2 regions of the Mesobacillus sp. genome follow, and region 2 is predicted to be linked to the other one. Evidence: riboswitches for the same ligand, from Rfam matches in the RefSeq annotation. Region 2 holds a riboswitch; the other holds the start of a gene.
The links. A riboswitch is a leader RNA that binds a small molecule or an ion and turns the genes downstream of it on or off. The one in region 2 is predicted to bind cyclic di-GMP.
Positions count from the first base shown of each region.

Region 1: linked by a shared signal. The riboswitch ahead of AC3EBE_RS05625 (DUF5667 domain-containing protein) and the one ahead of AC3EBE_RS23900 (anti-repressor SinI family protein) in region 2 are both predicted to bind cyclic di-GMP.

Region 1 covers NZ_JBYNSB010000015.1:2,782-10,571, forward strand. Annotated here, with positions in the region: gene AC3EBE_RS05615 (alpha/beta hydrolase family protein) at 110-721, opposite strand; gene AC3EBE_RS05620 (pirin family protein) at 943-1,788, shown strand; cyclic di-GMP riboswitch class I at 1,851-1,936, shown strand; gene AC3EBE_RS05625 (DUF5667 domain-containing protein) at 2,030-3,343, shown strand; gene AC3EBE_RS05630 (FbpB family small basic protein) at 3,662-3,790, shown strand; gene AC3EBE_RS05635 (sporulation protein) at 3,815-4,210, shown strand; gene AC3EBE_RS05640 (protein kinase family protein) at 4,326-4,940, shown strand; gene AC3EBE_RS05645 (SPL family radical SAM protein) at 5,140-5,979, shown strand; gene AC3EBE_RS05650 (STAS domain-containing protein) at 6,118-6,966, shown strand; gene AC3EBE_RS05655 (P-loop NTPase family protein) at 7,133-7,654, shown strand; gene AC3EBE_RS05660 (GNAT family N-acetyltransferase) at 7,657-7,790, shown strand, end outside.
Region 2 covers NZ_JBYNSB010000063.1:312-7,121, forward strand. Annotated here, with positions in the region: gene AC3EBE_RS23875 (nitrous oxide reductase accessory protein NosL) at 1-491, opposite strand, end outside; gene AC3EBE_RS23880 (carbohydrate kinase) at 755-1,852, shown strand; gene AC3EBE_RS23885 (pseudouridine-5'-phosphate glycosidase) at 1,865-2,773, shown strand; gene AC3EBE_RS23890 (helix-turn-helix domain-containing protein) at 2,993-3,343, opposite strand; gene AC3EBE_RS23895 (hypothetical protein) at 3,559-3,747, shown strand; cyclic di-GMP riboswitch class I at 3,995-4,080, shown strand; gene AC3EBE_RS23900 (anti-repressor SinI family protein) at 4,109-4,243, shown strand; gene AC3EBE_RS23905 (helix-turn-helix domain-containing protein) at 4,657-4,977, opposite strand; gene treR (trehalose operon repressor) at 5,265-5,990, shown strand; gene AC3EBE_RS23915 (late competence development ComFB family protein) at 6,041-6,316, opposite strand; gene AC3EBE_RS23920 (type 1 glutamine amidotransferase domain-containing protein) at 6,512-6,810, shown strand, end outside.

The DNA of each region.
Region 1 (7,790 bases), on a different contig from region 2:
TTCTTGATATTCTGGATGCTTGAAAGTGGCGGACACAGGACGTCTTTCTCTCCAAAAAGCGCAAGCACTGGCCATGTGATTTTTGGAAGAATAGGGACTGGACCGTAATCTATGTGAGATTTATATAGTGTTTATATCCATATTTTGAGATCAGCTTTGCAAGAGCCAGCAAGGTCTTAATTTTTCCCAAAGCGATCTGTTTATGAACGGTTGATTTGTTTTCTGCTTCATGATGAAGGTTGATGTCAGTCATGATTTGTTCGTAAACAGGGATATAAGGGCGGGCAAGAGTAATGAAAAATTTGATCTCTTCATACTTGGCTGCTGAGAGCTGGGCAATCCAACCTCCCTGGCTGTGGCCGATCAAGCCGACTTTTTCTCTGTCAATTTCGCTTCTTGATTGCAAAAAATGGACTGCTGCCAGTGCATCTGCAGCACGGTCATGAAAGTCCTGCTCTTCCCAGCTGCCTGTAGAACCGCCATTGCCAGGCTTGTCAAAAAGTAAAACAGCAATGCCGTGTTCATTGCAGTGTTGAGCTAGAGTGACCCGCATTTTGAATCCCCAAGCATCTCCATAACGTTCAGACTCACCGCCAGAGCCTGCTAAAAATGCCATCGCTGGAACAAGCTGCTCGATGTGATCGGGTAGGAAAAGTGTGCCGCATAGCGTTTCCTTTGCGCCTTTAAATATTATTTCTTCTATTATTATCGGTTCACTCATTATGTATTTTTTCAAGTATGAGGAACATGTTGTATGAGCTAATTATAAAGGAAGGAGGATGATGCTAAAATAGAAAAAGAGCTAGAAACTGAATTGAGGAACGCTTTTTACAAAAGAATGCGTAAAGAAAATGATGCAGAGCGCTTAGCTTACTATAAGTAAGCTGATGTTGTATATTGGATATAGTTAACTAAATAATGAATGTACTGGAGGAATAGAAGATGTTCCAAAGAGAAATCAAGGATCATTGGACTGTACAATATGAGGAAAAAGATTTACCGCATGTCCAGGCAGGACTGGTTTTAAATCCGCAGAGGTGGAGGGAGCTTGATCCTTTTATCCTGATGGCGGAGGACTGGTTCAAGCGCGGCACATTCTCTGACCATCCGCATCGCGGTTTCCAGACGATCACTTATGTGATAGATGGCAGGCTTGAACACATCGATAATCATGGCGGGCACAGTATCCTTGAGTCAGGGGACATCCAATATATGAATGCCGGATCAGGTGCGAGGCATGCAGAAGAGGCGGTTGACCAGGATATCGCCCATACGCTGCAGCTTTGGCTTAATCTGCCTAAAAGCTTAAAGAATACGACAACATCCTATCAGGATGTATACTCTGAAACAGCGCCGATTGTTCAGTTTGATGGCGGTTTCCTGAAGGTTTACTCAGGTGAAACGGCCGGAGTAACTGGTCCGCTGGAGCCATTGTTGCCGTTCACCCTTTCCGAAATCATCCTATCAGAGGGGGCGGAATTCTCATACGAACTTCCGGAAGGACATAATGCATTCATCTACGTCCTGTCCGGTGATTTGAATACAGGGAAAAGCGGCACAAACTTGAAAAAATCCTCAGCTGCAACTCTTTCGTATAATGATGGCGGGGAAGGCTTAAGCGAATTGCAGCTAAAAGCAAATAGCCGCTCCAGGGTTCTCGTTTATTCAGGAAAACCGATCAAGGAAGAAGTAGTGGCGTACGGCCCGTTCGTAATGAATTCAATGGAAGAAATCCGACAGGCTTACCGTGATTATCATGAAGGAAAATTTGGCGAGGAAGCGAAGTAAATATTTGAAAAATTTCTATTTATTTTTTCCTGTCGAAAAAGTAAGATATAAGTAGAATTAAAATCCGATAATGGCAAAACCAGGGAAACCTGGCGACGCAAAACTACAGGGGCTAATGTCTTTCGGACTATGCCAGCCAGTTGCCGAAGATTCACATAGCGTACGGTGTGTGCTGTTCTTCGGACAGCACTTTTTTATTTTTTATCGATTTTAGTTCAAACTTTATAACGGGGGAATTAGAATGAAGAAGCTTTTGACAACAGCAGTTTTGACAGGGGTGCTTGCCTTTGGTTCGGGTGTATCAGCCGATGAGGTAATCGAAACGGCAGATCCGGGCGTTACACCAGATGAATTCTTTTTTACTTTCGATCAATTATTTGAGGAGCTAAAGCTGTTAGTGACCTTCGATGATGAAAAGGAGGCCCAGCTGCTGCTTGAGTTTGCGAGTGAGAGACTTGCGGAAGCAACAGCTATGTCTACTGAAGAGAAAGATGAATTTGTGCAAGCAGCTTTAGAGGATTATTTAGCTGCTCTTGAGGAAGCTCAGGAAAAAGTGACTGAAGTGATTGTCGAGGAAGAAACCGATTCAGAGGGCGCGGATGAACTCACTGAACAGTTAGAAGACGTTGCTGAAGTAGAGGACGAGCTTGCAGAGGATGCAGAAGGCGAACTGGAGGAAGAGCTGGAAGAAGCTGTCGAAGAGGCAAAGGTTGTTGCGAATGTAGTGAAGGGGCTTGATCAGGAAAAGGTGGCTGAGCTTCGTGAACAAGGGCTTGGATATGGTCAAATTGCCCAGATTTTCTGGCTGGCTGAAACAGCCGATATTACCGTAGATGAAGTTGCTGCTATTTTTACAGAAGAAAAGCTTGGATTTGGACAAGCTGTTAAACAGCTTGGTGTCGAGAAAAAAGGATTGGCCTTAGGCAAGAAGAAGGGCTCTGATGAGGAAGAAGCAGATGATGCCGCCTCTGAAGATGACTCATTGGAGTCTGGAGATGTTGAAGCAGGCGATGGAGATAGTGCTGATGCTGAGGATAATGGAACTGGGGCTGGCCAGACAGAAGACGGGGCAGTGACAGAAGGAGAAGCAGATGATACTGCTTCAGCTGAAACAACAACTTCAACTTTACTGGCGAATGCAGCAACAACTGTTAAGAGCAGTGATAAAAAGACCGCAGCACAGCCTGCGACTGTAAGAGCGGATGAGAAAAAGACTGCGGCTGCTAAGAAAGCTGACGAGCAAAAACAGGCTGCTGCTAAGAACGCTGAAGAACAAAAGCAGCAAGCCGCGAAGCAAGCGGAGGAAAAGAAAAAAGAAGAAGCTAGAAAAGCAGAAGAGAAAAAGAAGGAAGAAGCAAAAAAAGCCGAAGATAAGCAGCGTGAAGAAAACAAGAAGGCTGAAGAGCAGAAACAAAAAGAGGAGTCTGAAAAGGCTAAAGGAAAGAAGGATCAGGGTTCTAACGGAGATGAAGCGGGCCCTAAGGAAGATGAAAGCAGCAAGGTAGACAAGGGCGGCAATGAAGGCTCCGGAAAAGGCAATGGCAACGGCAAGTAGGGCAGCCTGAATATTGCCAACCTTTGGTCAGATACTCAAAAAGCGTTTGATTTGACGGATATTTCTGTGTCATGTATGATATAATTATAAACTTGAATAGTTCTCCTAAAGGGGAGTAGCTTTTACAACAGAGTCGTCATTACGGAGATTTCTCCCGGCTTTGTTGGCAACGACAGTTGTTAGCAAGACCTTTACCATATTTGGTGAAGGTCTTTATTTGTTTTTAAACCTTCACCGCTTCCGGTGAAGGTTTTTTTATTACGATAAAAGCATTTTTGAAATAAGCAACATAAATTTTATTAATGGAGTGTGGTTCGAATGAAGAAAAAACAGCTGCGTTTTGAGGAACTTGTCAAGAAGAACCGGGAAGAATTATTAATGGATCAGCGTCTGCTCGAAAAGATCGAGAAGCGTCTTGATGATCGATACTCAGGCGGAAAGAAGTAATTTAATCTAGATGGAGGATCAGGAATGTTATTAAGAAAGTATATGTCGCTTATGGGCGTCGGGTCAGCACAAATTGACCTTGTTTTGGAGAAGGATGTACTGAGGCCGGGAGAAGCAGTGAATGGGCAATTTCTAATAAAAGGCGGAACAATCGACCAGCACTTAAAACAGATAGACTGCGCCCTGGTCATGGTGGATGAGAAAACAGGAGCAGAGAAGGAAATCGATAACATAGCAATTAAGATACAGACAAAGATCGAATCAGATGAAAACGACAAAGTTCCGTTTTCCTTCAAGCTCCCAGAAGACGTACCAGTATCCAGCAAAGCCATCTCCTACCACTTCAAGACAAAGCTAACCTTCGAACAAGGCGTAGAAAGCTGGGACGAAGACATGATCAAAGTAATAAAAGACAAATAGCTTCATCACATTAACGCGCCGGGGGTCAGACCCCCACTGAGTTAATGCGGTGAAGCGCTGGGGGTCTGACCCCCGGTGCTGTAAAGCGGTGAATGGTTAGAGAGGAGGGGTGAGGGTGAGTTTGTATGGTGAGTTGGCGCGGAGTGTGGTATATCGTCATAAGGGGTCGAGGGTGAATCTTGAGGGCATGGATGATCGGCTGGAGCTGATTGGGGAAGGAAGAAGTGCGTTTGCGTTTCGGATAGCCGGGACTGAGCTTGTCCTGAAGGTATTCTTCCCGTCATTTGAGCACATAGCTGCTGAGGAAGCGGCAATATATCAAGAGTTAAAGGGAAATCCGTTCTTCCCGTCATTGCACGAATCAGGCAGCAATTATCTCGTGATTGATTATATTCATGGTACAACGCTGTTCAATTGCCTGGTTAATGGAATCCCCATTGCCGGCCGGCATATAAAAAAGGTTGATGCCGCCCTTCAGCTTGCGAGGGAAAAAGGATTGAATCCCTCGGACATTCATTTAAGGAATATCATCATCACTCCGGAAGGAAACGTCCGTCTTATTGACGTCGCACGCTTCCGCCAGACCAAGAAATGCTCACAGTGGGATGACCTGAAGCGCGCATTCTACAAGTTTTACCGGCACAAGCGCTTCCCAAAGAAATTGCCGGAAACAATGATGAACTTGATTGCCTACTTTTATAAAAAAGGACTGCTTCCAAACTTGAACTAATGATTTAAGCTCAGTTTTAAGCAGTCCTAGACCAATTTTTTGCCTGTCATTGAATAGCAAAAATCTGGACAACCTCATATTTCATCCTAATAAAAGGTTTGTTACAAAAGTTACCAACACAACCCCGTACCTGAAATCCACGTTTTCCAAAACCAGCCTATATAATAATAAAAGTGATTAACAATAAGGTGGTGATTCCGTGAAGCTGAACATCAATGATATTCTATCGAAAAGTATCCTGACCCCGGGGAGGGGGTTGCTGAGTGAGTATTCCCATTCCCTAAACCCGTATGCAGGCTGTGCGTTTGGCTGCAGCTATTGTTATGTAAGGCAGCTTCCGGTTTCACTTTTTCGCGAGGAAGAATGGGGAACCTGGGTAGATATCAAGGCGAATGCAGCTGAATTATTGCGTAAGGAATTGGTCAAGGCCAAGAAGAAAGGGCCGGTTACGATTTTTATGTCGTCGGCAACAGATCCTTACCAGCCAATAGAAGCGAAAACCATGCTGACAAGAAGCCTTCTGGAGGTCATGCTTGAAGTCCAGCCTGACTTTCTGTTCGTCCAGACCCGTTCACCGCTTGTAAAAAGAGATCTCGACTTATTTAAACAGTTCGGCAATAAAATCAGGATATCGATGACGATTGAAACAGATAAAGAAGAAATCAGAAAAGCCTTTGCTCCATCAGCTCCACCGATACCTGCAAGGATGAAGGCGTTAAAGGAAATCACCGCTGCTGGTGTATTGACACAGGCGACGATTTCGCCGTTATTGCCCTGCTCGAGGGAATTTCCTGAAAAGCTAAAAGGAGTGGCCAGCAGGATTACCATCGATGATTTTTGGATGGGTGATGGAAGCGGAGGAAAACGGACCAGGAAGCTGGGAGTATATAAGATCTATGAACAGCTCGGCATGGAAAAATGGTACAATCCATCTGCTTATAAAGTCATTCTAAAAATGATGAAAGAGGAATTGGGAGTAACAGAAGTGTTGGTGTCCCAAAGCGGTTTCAGCCCTGGCGCCGGAGGTATTTTTAATTAAGGCATATTCCAGCCCAAGGGTAAAAACTTGTCCTGCTTCTTCCACCTGCGTTATGATGGATGATAACAGTGTATAAATGAATCTGACGGTTAAATGATAAATTATAATTTCTTTTTGGAACATTTGGAGGAAGATTGAATGAACAATGAATTGAAGTTATTAGGTGAAGCAATTGTTAATAGGAAGCATGAAATAGCAAAAGCGGTCCATGATGACCGATATTCTGCGGTACAGCTTACGGAAGCACAAAAACATGACCTGAAAAAAATTGAAGGCCAGATTCTTGAGATTCGCGCCAACTTCATCAGTCTTTTCGGCCATGCCCTGATTGAGCATGAAGACAGGCAAAAAGGCCTTGATAGCATCACACAATGGGGAAAAGACACAGGAGAATACATTTATAAGCTAGGTGCATCCCTTGACGAAGCGCTTAAAGATACTAGCTATTATCGCGCCCATATCTGGAATGCGATTAAAGAAGAAGCGAAGGATATGACTGCTGGAACAGTCTTTGCTGTATTGGAAGTCATTGACCCGCTCATGGACCATGCAATCTACAGCTTCAGCTTAACATTCGTGGAATCTCACCAAAAGAGCCTTGAGAATGCGAAAACGGCTCTTCTTGAGCTATCTGTGCCTGTCGTTCCATTATTGCCGGGCGTTGGCGTGCTTCCGCTAGTTGGTAATGTGGATACAGAAAGAGCTCAGCTTTTGATGGAAGAAACTCTTGAGCAAGCAGTTAAGCTTAAGCTTACTCATCTGATTTTTGACGTGTCAGGTGTAATGATCGTTGATACGATGGTAGCGGACCAGCTGTTCAAAGTAATCAGCGCATTATCACTGGTCGGTGTGAAAACAATCATGACAGGAATCCGTCCAGAGGTTGCCCACACAATGGTAACCCTTGGCTTGAACCTTGAAGGTATCACGGTAAAATCGAACCTTCACCAGGCATTTAAGGAAATCCAGACTTTAAAAGAAGTGTAAATAACTTTCAAAAAGCTGCATACGTGCAGCTTTTTTTATTTCCCGTAGAAAGTCAACCCACTTCCCAAAAAAGCAATACATAGTCAAGTTCTGTAGAAAAAAAGAGGAAATTCAATCTCTAAAGCGAATAAGTATCCATCTGAAATTCAAATGGTGGTTGCAATGCATGAGCAAAAAAAATCCTGCTAAAATTCACATAATTGGCTCTGTTGGCAGTGGAAAAACGACTCTGGGGAAGAGGCTTTCTGCAAAGTTAAGTATCGCGCATTATGAGCTCGATAACGTAGTATGGCAAAGGCTGGATACTGGGGAGGTCCGCAGAAAGGCTGAAGAAAGAGATGCGTATCTGCGCAGTATAATCGGCAGAGATGCCTGGATCATTGAAGGCGTCCACTATGAATGGGTTCATGCCAGTTTTAAAAATGCTGATATCATCATCCTGCTGGATCCGCCGTATGCTGTAAGGACAGTCAGGATCATCAAAAGGTTCATTCTGCAAAAGCTTGGATTTGAACAGTCCAATTACAAGCCAACCTTCGCGATGTTCAGGAAAATGTTTGCCTGGAACCGCTATTATGAAGAAAAAAGCAAACCGGAGATATCGGAAATCCTGAAGGGGTACGAACAGAAGGTAGTCATCATAGAAAAAAGCAGCGACCTTAGACAAATCTATGATTGGGAGGCCTGATTATGGCACTGATAATACGAAATGCAGAGGAACGGGATGTTCCTCTGCTTTATGATTTGATGCTTGACTATATAGTCAATTTTTATCAAAAACCAAAGCCAAAGGAAACGGATCTAAAAAACCTGATTCAGCATCT
Region 2 (6,810 bases):
TCGGGATGTTTATCTTCGTTTTCAGCAATGAATTTATCGGCGCTTTCCTGGTTGGTGAAGAAGGCATACCCATATTTCATTGGTGTTTTGAGATCAGCTTTTACAGGAACAGCGGTATCAGCTTCAATCCACTCGGAAGTAACATAGTCGCGGACCCATTTTTCCTCGTATTTTATTTCATCTTTCCTTTGGGAGTTCAGAAGGCAGCCTGAGTCATCAAAGAATACATACTCACCGTCTGCTGTTTTTGCCTGGGCGGTGAACACGCCCATTTGGTCGGACTCCGTGTATACCTTCATATTGCAGAAAGCACATACATCCTCTTTACCTGGCTCATGAGGACCTTCACCATGATCGTGCTTCTCCTCTGTCACAGAGGCTGTTCCGGCTTCAGTTTCTGTTTGTTTCTCCTTGTCAGCGGCGGAATCGCCGCATGCAGAAAGAGCCAAAATGAATAAGGATGCTATGAATACAGTAAAATATTTTTTCATAAAAATAACCTCCTTTAGTTACGGAATAATCGTAACAGGGAGTTGTGATTAAAATGAGAAAAATCCGTGGGAAAAGCGTGAGATTGCCCGATTTTATATGACTTTTTTGTGACATTATGACACAAGCAAGCCACAAAGCTTCAAGCGGGTTGGAAGTAGGAAAAAGGAAAAAGTAAACGAATATTAATAATGTTGTGCCTATTCAGATAAAGGTTTATGATTCTTATATAGACTAGTATTTGGAAATTAGAGGGGTGCACGAAATGAATGAGAGAGAGGCACTTATTTTTAAACTAGTAAAAGAGGATCCGTTCATCTCACAAATAGATCTGGCGATGAAATCGAAACTATCTCGTTCTGAGGTAGCGAGCTATATATCGGCATTAATCAAACAAGGAAAGATTCTTGGCAGAGCCTATGTATTGCCGGAGAAAAGGCAGGTGCTTTGTGTAGGAGGAGCGAATATCGACCGGAAAATCTGGTCGAAAAGCAGGCTGGAGCTTGGCACGTCCAATCCAGCGGAAAGCTCCAAATCATGTGGAGGCGTAGCGAGGAATATTGCTGAGAATCTGGGAAGGCTGGGCAGCGATGTCAGTGTGCTGACAGTAGTAGGGGACGACCATGAGGGGCATTGGCTGCTGGAATACACGAAGGCATTCGCCGATACGACTCCTTCGCAAATCATGCATGGCCAATCTACCGGAACTTATACCGCAGTGCTGGACCATGAGGGTGAAATGTCGGTTGCTCTGGCCGAAATGTCAATCTATGATGCTATTACTCCTGAATTCATCGACGGAAAATGGGCCTATTTTGCCTCATCTGATTTAATCATGCTGGATACCAATTTTCCAGCTCAGGTCCTGGAATGCATTATTACGAGGTGCCGCAGAGAAAATCTGCCATTATGCATTACGCCGGTGTCCTCCCCGAAAGCAAGAAAGCTGCCGGAAGATTTAACGGGTGTGACCTGGCTGATTGCCAATAAGGATGAGGCAGAGGCGATATCACACATCAGCATCGAGAACGAAGGCGATTTTTTCAAAGCAGCCGAAAAGATCATCCATAAAGGAGCAGAGAAAGTCGTCATCAGCCGGGGAGATAAAGGCCTCGTCTATTTTACGAAAAAAGGTGAAGCTGGCGTGCTGATTCCGCCTGCCATATCGGTGATTGACGTGACCGGTGCAGGCGATTCGCTAGTTGCCGGGATCCTCTATGCCCATTTAAACGGAATACAGACCGAGGATGCCTGCAAAATAGGGATGGCCTGCTCGATCCTGACACTTCAGACAATCGAAACGGTAAATCCAATCTTGAATAACAAGCAATTGCTGGACACATACAAACAAAACTTTAATTAAGAGGGTTAGAGAATGCTAGAAAAGTGGCTTGAATTTTCAGAGGAAGTACTCGAAGCGAAAAAAACAGGCAAACCGATCGTAGCGCTGGAATCTACCATTATCTCCCATGGAATGCCTTATCCACAAAATGTCCACACTGCGAGGGAAGTCGAGGAAATTATCCGGGCTTTGGGAGCTGTCCCAGCGACAATTGCCATCCTTGCCGGAAAAATAAAAATCGGTCTCTCAGACGAGGAGCTCGAATATCTCGGTCAAAGCAGAAATGTCGAAAAAACAAGCAGGCGGGACCTTCCCTATCTATTAGCAGCGAAGAAGGATGGCGCCACCACGGTTGCGGCAACGATGATTTGTGCAGAGCTTGCGGGAATCCAGGTATTTGTCACAGGAGGAATCGGCGGTGTGCACCGTGAAGCGGAAGTGACAATGGATATTTCAGCAGATCTGCAGGAACTGGCAAATACAAATGTTGCCGTCGTATGTGCAGGGGCAAAGTCCATTCTTGATCTTGGGCTTACCCTCGAATATCTGGAAACCCATGGGGTGCCTGTCGTTGGCTTTGGCACCGATACACTCCCTGCCTTTTATACAAGAACAAGTTTATATAAGGTGAACTTCCGGCTGGATTCAGCAGAGGAAGTCGCTGAACTGATCAGGACAAAATGGGAGCTTGGACTCAATGGAGGCGTCGTGGTCGCAAATCCAATCCCAGAGGAACAAGCCATGGAAGAAAGTCTGATGAATCATGTCATAGAAAAGGCCCTCCAAGAAGCAAAGGAAAAGAAAATTGAAGGCAAACAGGTCACACCATTCCTTCTTGCCAAGGTAAAAGAATTAACAGATGGCAAAAGCCTCGAAGCCAACATCGCCCTGATCAAAAATAACGCAAGAGTTGGAGCCGAAATTGCCTTGAGCCTTATTTGATAATGGGGAACTGGAAGGACATTTAGAGAATTTGTAAATGGGGCAGGGATATCCATACCTATAGCAGCTTTATTGGGAAGATGGGAAGGCGCATGAATGAAATCAGCAGCCATTTTCACAAAAAAAAATTAACGTCGACAAAGAGGAATTAGAATCAGCCACTAGCTGGTTCTTTTTTTGGTATAAAAAGAATTCCAACTTTATATTTTAGTATTAACACTATTTCTTCGACTTGATTGAAGAATTCCTGAATTTGATAAAATCCAGATAATAGGAAAAATCATCTTTGCTGATCCCGCTCCTAATTGCCTCTTCAATAAGCAATAGCCATTCAGAATCGAGAGAGATTTCTCCCTTTTTTAGTTGAGTTTCATTGCCCATCAAGTATTCGACTGTGGTATCGAGCGTCAACGCCAAGCGCGATAAGACCTGGACTGAAGGATTCTCCTGGATTCCTCTTTCGATATAGCTTAAATAGGATTTCGATACATTTGCTTTTTCCGACAGTTCAGTGATGGAATACTTTTTTTTGATTCGCAATCTCTTAATTTTCTCTCCCACTATCTTCATTTGGCAATTCTCCTTAAAAGACATTCGCTTATTCATTATAACGAACAAATTGTTCTTTTCAAAATGCGATATTGTAAGATAACTAGAGATAATTCTTGTAAAAGAACGATATTCGTTCTTTTTTAAGAATTTTTGACTAATTTTCGCCTTTTCCAGAAATGATTCCAATGGACTATACTCAATAAAGATAATCTGGACAACCATGGAGGTGTTGTTTGCTGTGTACAGAAAAAATTGTGATCGATGCAATCGTCCGTCCTTCAGCAGCTGTGAGCAGGGTGAATGGCTATGCCCTGTATGTGGCCATGATCTTACCAGCTATCGATTTTTTCAGGCTGGAACATTTGAAAAGAGAACGGCTTTGCCCAGCTGGATTAAAGGTGTTTACACCAGGAAAGATTTAAATAGAAAATCAGATTCAAGTTTGTGGGGGTAATGTTTAAAAAAGAGTTCAACAATTCCGGAGATAATTTGACAAAGATATCTAGATAATAACTTGAAATTTCTGAAAACTAACTGTTTTCCATACTGTTTTTGTAATTCCTTGGAAGAAAAAAGAAATAATCAATCAAATCCAGCCGACAAATACTTACAAGATAAAAAAAAAGAACCATATACAATGAGATTGGGAGTTAAAGATGAGATAAAAGGCACAGAAAAAGGCAAACTTGTTGAAAAGCGGGGACGCAAAGTCACGGATCTAAGGTGCAAAGTACTATGATGGCCGGACTGCCTGGAATACACACGTATTTTGGGGGGAAGAACTTGATTAGCGAAAAGGCAATTACCGAAGAATTGGACCAGGAATGGACGCAGCTCATAATGGAAGCAATGGAAATGGGATTGAAGATAGAAGAAATCAGGGAGTTTTTACAAAGCTTCAACGGCACAGGACTTTAAAAGTACATAGAAAAACATCATAATGAAATGAATCGGGCAGCTCTCTTTGAGGTGCTTTTTATTTTTTGATTAGATACTGTTAAAGCAAAATATTGATTTATAATACTCTGTTGCTCTTCGTTCCAGGCGCGAAGACTCCTTCGGGATGAAGCGGGACAGGTGAGACCCCGGTAGAAATGGCCCGAGAAGAAGGGGCCATTTTACCCCACAGGAGCAAAGCGACGAGGAGGCTCACCGCACGCCCCTAGAAGAATTCGCTCTTGAAAAAGCCGGCAATTGGGCTTTTTCATAATTCTTCAGAGGAAAGCGAAGCGCCTGGAACGGAAATCAACAGCATATTTTTACAGAACTATCATTTAAAGAATTTAATTGTGACCATAAATAAAATGGACAGCGATCGCCCGCTGTCCATTTTATTTATTATGAAGCTTCCATTTGTTGAATTCGAGGAACTCACGGAACTGGTCCTTGGTGATGCCGGAATCCATTGCTTCTTTCACAAGATTCACCCAGTCAGAATCCATATTCTCCTTATCAGGCTGTTCATGGATCAGATTGTCAACAGGGATATTAAGGACTGCTGCAATCTTTTCAAGGAATTGGATTGAAGGGTTCGTCTGGAGATTGCGTTCCAGTGAACTCAAATATGATTTGGCAACTCCGGCTTGTTCTGCAAGCTCGGATAATGACATTTTCTTTTCCTGTCGAAATCTTTTAACGCGTTCACCGATCACAGCTATCCACACACCTTCTCTATTTATAATTAAATAATAACAAATTTCCTCGCATAGTTCCATATTGAGAACGTTTCATAGAACAATTATAACCAAAATACCATGCAAAAGGATTGTTTTCTAAAAAAAGCTGCATGAAACATGTTGGGAAAATTACTCAAAGGATTTTTTTACCGGCATTGGCTGCTGTTCTTTCGTTTAAATTTTGCAGGAAACCCATCCGGAAATGCATTTATCAGGAAAAAAGGGTAAAATGGCAGTAATTAGTATAGGTACGGGGGAATACGATGCAAAAAAAGTACTTGCCGATATATGAGGAAATCGCGAAAAGAATCCAGGACGGCCTTTATCCGCCAAAGACCATCCTTCCATCGGAAAATGAGTTTGCCGACATGTACCAGACATCGAGAGAAACGATTCGCAAGGCGCTGAACCTGCTGGCCCAAAATGGATATATCCAAAAGATCCGCGGCAAAGGCTCTCTTGTCCTTGATTTGAAAAGGCACCAATTCCCGATCTCAGGATTGGTCAGCTTTAAGGAACTCGCGGAGAATATGGGCGGCAAAGCAGCAACCGCCGTCGAGGAGTTTGCTCTTAAGGCTGCCGATTGCGAAATTGCAAAGGAACTGCATATTGATGAAGATGATTTGGTGTGGAAGGTTACCAGAGTCCGGCAAATTGACGGGGAACGAATCATCCTGGACAAGGATTACCTGGTCGAGAAATATGTTCCTGGACTTACAAAGGAAAACTGCCAAAATTCCATATTTGAATACATCGAAAAGCAGCTCGAAAAAAAGATCAGTTTTGCCAAAAAGGAATTCACGGTGGAGGAACCGACCGAGGAAGATCAGTCCCTGCTGGATATGGAAGGCTATCAGGCGGTCGTGGTCGTGAAGAACTATATTTATTTTGAGGACGCCACCATGTTTCAATATACAGAGTCAAGGCACCGCCCTGACAAATTCCGGTTTGTCGATTTCGCGAGGCGGATGGATACAAAATCATTATAGAAATTAGTGATGAAAACTATAAAAAGAAAGCTGCCAATCGGCAGCTTTTTTTAATGCTTTGGATATTTACCTACGAGGTGAATGGCACTGATGATTCTTTTATTGATCCAGGCTCTGTTCTCCTGGGTATTAAGCTGTTCAAATACCATCTTGCGTCCATCTTCTGTGGTGACATAATGGCTCGGAAGCGTGTTCAGGCTGATGGCGATGATATCATTCCTGCACTTCTTGCAATTGCAGAAAGTCTGATAATCCGGGCTCATCATTAAAACATTGACAAGAGTCGAAACCACTTCTTCCATTACGTTGACATAATTAATATTCACAGTGTTCCTTCTCTCCCTATTGATGTCCTACTATTGATTATAGTGGATAATGTCAAATATAAAATGAAATTTTTTGCTTTTTAAAAATATAGGTCTTTGGACCTTTGTTTATTCTAAGATTTGGATAGATGTTTTAGCTTCAGCGGACAGGGAAAGTTTAATAGTGGATATAAAAGAAAAGGAGATGTTATTCCTATGGCTAAAATTGCATGCTTAATCACAGAGATGTTTGAGGATTCCGAGTACCTGGAGCCGTCAAGAGCTTTTTCAGAGGCCGGCCATGAAGTAATGACAATCGAAAAGGAATCAGGAAAGACTGTAAAAGGAAAACAAGGAAAGGCAGAAGTCAAGATCGACGAAAGCATTGATAATGTAAAACCAGAGGATTTTGACGCATTGTTCCTGCCAGGAGGGTTCTCACCGGACCAGCTCCGCGAAGATGAACGCTTCGTCCAGTTCACAAAGTCCTTCATGGATGCGAAAAAACCAGTATT